One region of the Arthrobacter sp. JB02-1C genome, then DNA from elsewhere that is predicted to be linked to it. Evidence: riboswitches for the same ligand, from Rfam matches in the RefSeq annotation. Region 1 holds a riboswitch; the other holds the start of a gene.
The links. Region 1 has a riboswitch for cyclic di-AMP ahead of AC3ANP_RS09150 (NlpC/P60 family protein). Riboswitches for the same ligand answer to the same signal wherever they lie in the genome.
Positions count from the first base shown of each region.

Region 2: linked by a shared signal. The riboswitch ahead of AC3ANP_RS14900 (NlpC/P60 family protein) and the one ahead of AC3ANP_RS09150 (NlpC/P60 family protein) in region 1 are both predicted to bind cyclic di-AMP.

Region 1 covers NZ_CM173235.1:1,889,237-1,891,613, forward strand. Annotated here, with positions in the region: gene AC3ANP_RS09145 (M23 family metallopeptidase) at 1-700, shown strand, start outside; cyclic di-AMP (ydaO/yuaA leader) riboswitch at 848-1,006, shown strand; gene AC3ANP_RS09150 (NlpC/P60 family protein) at 1,270-2,046, shown strand; gene AC3ANP_RS09155 (HNH endonuclease) at 2,292-2,377, shown strand, end outside.
Region 2 covers NZ_CM173235.1:3,180,561-3,182,937, reverse strand. Annotated here, with positions in the region: gene AC3ANP_RS14910 (DNA alkylation repair protein) at 1-296, shown strand, start outside; gene AC3ANP_RS14905 (hypothetical protein) at 352-606, opposite strand; cyclic di-AMP (ydaO/yuaA leader) riboswitch at 775-973, shown strand; gene AC3ANP_RS14900 (NlpC/P60 family protein) at 978-1,727, shown strand; gene AC3ANP_RS14895 (dihydrofolate reductase family protein) at 1,783-2,377, opposite strand, start outside.

The DNA of each region.
Region 1 (2,377 bases):
CCGCCGCAGCCCGCTTCGGCAGGTTGCGGACTTTGCCAGCGCCAGCGGCATCGGCCAGAAGGCCGGCATTGCCCTTGCCTCCACCGGCCTGGCCCTCACCGTAGCCGTCCCGGCCACCGGCCCCGTGCTGACGGCCGAAGACAGCCGGACCGGCGCGGTGGCCGCGGCCGCGCAGCCCGAGGTCCGGGCCGCTGCCGCGCAGATCGACTTCAACCGCACCGCCGTCACCACCAAGGGCGACCCGGAGGGCAAACTCAAGCAGCTGCTGGGTGCGCAGTCCGCCGGCAGCATCACCCGGGCTGCCTCCGCCGGCAGCCTCGGGGCGCCGCTGGACAATATGGTCACCGCGTCGGCCTTCGGCTACCGGGTCAGCCCCATCACGGGCGCAGTCGGGGAGTTCCACCGCGGCCAGGACTATGCCGCACAGTGCGGCACCGCCGTGCACGCCGCTGCCAGCGGCACCGTAACCTTCACCGGGTGGCACCCCTACGGGGGCGGCAACCGGGTGGTGATCGACCATGGCAACGGCCTGGAGACCACCTACAACCACTTGTCGTCATCCAGCGTGCGGGTGGGCCAGCAGGTCTCCCGCGGCGACGTGGTGGCGATGAGCGGAACCACCGGCGCCTCCACCGGCTGCCACCTCCACTTTGAGGTGATGGTCAACGGGGAAGTCGTTGACCCGCTCGGCTGGCTTTAAGCCAACCTGAGGGATGACTCGCATTTGTTTGACACGCCGTGATCTGAATGTGACATTGAGTCCCAACTGTTGTACCGTATGAAGCACGCCAACTCCTCCGGAGTTGGCGCTCTTGAGTGGATTGCCTAACTCTGCCACCGCTCAAGGTCCGTTCGCATGACATCGTCTGGCAGGGGCGGGGGAACCAATTTTGGTCTTCGCAAGAAGGCCTTGGGGTTAAGTCGCAAAGCTTCCCAGGAAGCAGCGCGGCCGGGTGACTCCCATCCGAATCCGACAGCTCACCTCGTAGGCATTGGGAGAGGCTACTTTCGTGTCTTCACGCCACAATGCTGCGCGTTCGCGCGCCAGCGACGCTCAATTGAGTCCGCTGAACTCCATGCTCCGTGCTGCCCTTGCCGGCGCCCGGACTGGTTCGCACACCGCAGTTCCCGCTTTTGGCGCGTCTTCGCAGTACACCCTTCGCTAAAGAAACCCGTTTCGGGGGCGATCCGGCGTACCCCCAAGATGCCGGAGCGTCCTCAGTCCCGCCTGCAACAGCGCGGACAAAGGATCACGAAAGAGAGAACTTAATGACTACTCGTGCAACCATTGCACGGCACCGCGCGGAGGTCACCAAGACCAACTCGCTGGCTGTCATTGCCAAGGCCGTCGGCGAAAACGCCGGTGGCATGGGCCGCCAGGCCGCCGTCATCGCCGCAGCCTCGGGCCTGGTGCTGACCAGCGGTATCGCCGCCAACGCTGCCGAAACCAACGTGCAGCGCGAATCGACGTCCGCGTCCGCCCTCGAAGTACAGTCCACCACCGCGCCGGCAACCATCTCGGCCGCCTCCAGCATCGCGATCACCTACGAGAAGCCGGCCGTCCATACTGCCGCTGCTCCGGTCGTTCAGGTTGCCGAGGCCGCCAAGCCCGCCATCACGGTCCAGGACTCCACCGGCACCGCCGCGACCGCCACCGCCTCCACCGGCACCGCGACGGCCTCCCTGGCCGCCTCCGAGGCACCCCGTGCCGTCAGCGGCATGGGCGCCACGATTGCCGCAGCTGCGTACGCGCAGATCGGCGTCTCCCAGGACTGCACCATGCTGGCCACCAACGCGCTCGCCGCGGCAGGCATCAACTACCACGGCTGGCCGGCAGGTTACCTGTCCCTCGGCCGCACGGTGAGCGCAGCGGAGGCCCAGCCGGGTGACCTCGCCTACTACCAGAACGGCGGCGTGGGCATGGCCCACATCGCTGTGTACGTCGGCAACGGCATGGCCGTACACGGCGGCTGGAACGGCGGCACCACCGCGCTGTACAGCGTCAACGTGGGCTCGGGCCCGGTCTTCATCCGCGTCGGCGGCTAAGCACCTTCCACGACGCAGGCCGGCATCAGCCGGCCGGCACCTTGCAAGAGACCCCTGCCCTGCGGCGGGGGTCTTTTGCGTTCCCCGGTGGTGGTCCGGGCGCGACGCGCGACGTTGTCGTGAAAAGAAAATTCGGTAATCCGGTCTTGGGTGTTTACGCTTGTGGTGTCGATCCATAGCCCGACCATGCAGAGGGCAGCCGGCCCTCGTGCCCCTGGCGGGTGCGGCCGTGAAGAGGTATGCGGATGCGCACTCTCGTTCTGAATGCTGGATATGAACCGCTGGCGGTAGTCACCTTCCGCCGGGCGCTGGTGCTTGTGCTGACCGGGAA
Region 2 (2,377 bases), 1.3 Mb from region 1:
ACGAGCTGACAGCGCTGAGCTCGGAACTCTGGGCGGTTCCCGTCTTCGAACGGCGGCTCGCCGCCGTCGTTCTCCTGCAGTCCCGGCTGCTCCTGTTGGACAACACGGACCTGACCCGGATCGAGGGCTACCCCGCGAGGCGCGGATCCGCGAACTTGCGGATCCCCTGGCGGTCGACGTCGTCGGGCCGCTCATCGCGGGGCTGGACGGCGCCCGCAGGAGCCGTGCCGAGGCGGTCCTGGCGCGGTGGCTGCACGATCCGGACCCGCGGCTGCGGAACTCGGCCGCCCTGGTGACCGAGGCGATCGGGGCCGCCGGGGTTCCAAGGCCCAAAAAACGCGCCGGAACGCGTTAGTTTCGCGGCCGCCGCTCAACCACGGCGTAAGCCTTGCCATCGAGGAATTGCCAGTCCGTCAGCACCATAAAACCGAGCGCATCCACGCGGTCATTTAAGACATGGAGGTCGAAACCGCCGTCCCGCGGCTCGGCATCCCACGTTGCGACATGGATTTCGTCGCCCTCCAGGACCAGCAGTTCGGTGTTGACGTCAAAGTCTTCCTCCGGCTGCTCGCTCAGCTGGCAGATCGCGACACAGGGGCTGTTCATAACGTGCCTTCGCTCGACGTGCTCTCAACAGCCCGATCCTATGCCGCCGGGCTAACGGCCGACCAGCCGTCCCGTCCGCACAGACACGCCTTCGTTACCTGAATGTGACATTGCGTCTCGAGTCCGTTACGGTTAGCGGGTGCCTGTTTGTATCCGATACGGGCGCTCCCTCGCCGATTGCCTAACTCTGCCGCGGCCCGGGATCCGAATGCAACCTTTCTGGCAGAGACGGGGAAACCACTTTGTGACCTGCACTACTGGCAGGTCTTGGGGTGAAGCCGCACAGCGCCCGCTTTTGCCGGGCCCGCGGCCGGGTGCCTCCCATCCGAATCCGACAGCTCACCTCGTAGGCATTGGGAGAGGCTACAAACATGTTCTCAAGCACTACTGCCGCGCGCCATCGTTCCGACGACACTGCCGCGCGGTCTTCAGCATTTTCGATCACGTCAGGCACCATCGGCCGGCAGGCCGCGGTGATTTTTGCAGCCTCCGGACTCGTTCTTTCCAGCGGCATGGCGGCTAACGCCGCTGCCGCACCGGCCGAACGCGACGCCGCCCCGGCGTCAAGCGTCGACGTCGCGGGCAAGGTAGCGGCGCCCGTCACGGCCGATTCCGCTGTGCGGATCAGCTTTGACCGACCGGCCGTAGCCACCACCGCCGCGCCTGTGGTCGAGGAGCCCGCTGCCGCCCCGGCGGCGGCTGCCGCGCCAGTTGCGCCCGCGCCGGTTGCCGCAGCACCTGCGGCGCCCCAGATCACCGTGCAGGCAGCTGCCGCTCCGGCGCCGGCTCCGGCCGCCGCCGGCGGCCTCAACGCGGCGATGCTCGCCGCGGCATACAGCCAGATCGGCATCATCCAGGACTGCACCGCCATGGTGGAGAAGGCGCTTGGCGCCGCCGGCCGTCCGGTGGGCGACCTCGGCCCCCAGCAGTTCCTGAACCACGGCACGGTCGTGGGTGATCCGCAGCCCGGCGACATGGTCGTCCAGAGCGGCCACGTTGGCATCTATGCCGGCAACGGACAGGTGATCAGCGGTGGCATGAACGGTACGAACCAGACGATGGTGCACCCGCTGTCCTGGCTGACCGCCACCGGCGGCGTCACCTTCGTGCGCGCGTCCTAGTCGACGGCGCCGAAGCCCCAACGGGCGGCGTCGTGGCCGGTGGCCGGTTTTCCCATCAGGGAGGCCGGCCACCGGCCATTTCGCTGCCCGCGGCCCCGGTGCCGTACCGCAACAGCACCACGCCGTTGCCGAACCGCCGGGTTTCGAGGAGCGTGAGGGCGCTCCCGTGCTCGGCCGGTTTGAACAGCGGTGAGCCACGGCCTATCAGCACCGGGTGAACGTAGACCCAGTACTCGTCGATGAGCCCGAGGCGGCGGAAGCTATCGGCCAGACCGGCGCCGCCGAGGGCCAGGTCGCCGCCCGGTTGCGCCTTCAGGTCCAGTACCTCCTGGGCGACGACGTCGCGCACGACCGTGGTGTTCCAGTCCGCCCGCTGCAGGGTTTTGGAGTAGACGATCTTGGGCATCTCCCGCCAGATCCTGGCGAACTCGGCCATGACGGGCGGGGTCTCGGGATCCTGATCCGCCGTCGGCCAGAAACCGGCCATTAGTTCATGGGTGACGCGGCCGTCCAGGAAAGCGCCCATGCCCTTCAGGCGCTCGTTGAAGTGGCGATGGAGTTCTTCATCGACCATGTGCCAGCCGATGTCCCGGTCCGGTCCTTCGACAAATCCGTCGAGGGAGACCGAGAGGGCGACAATAATCTTGCGC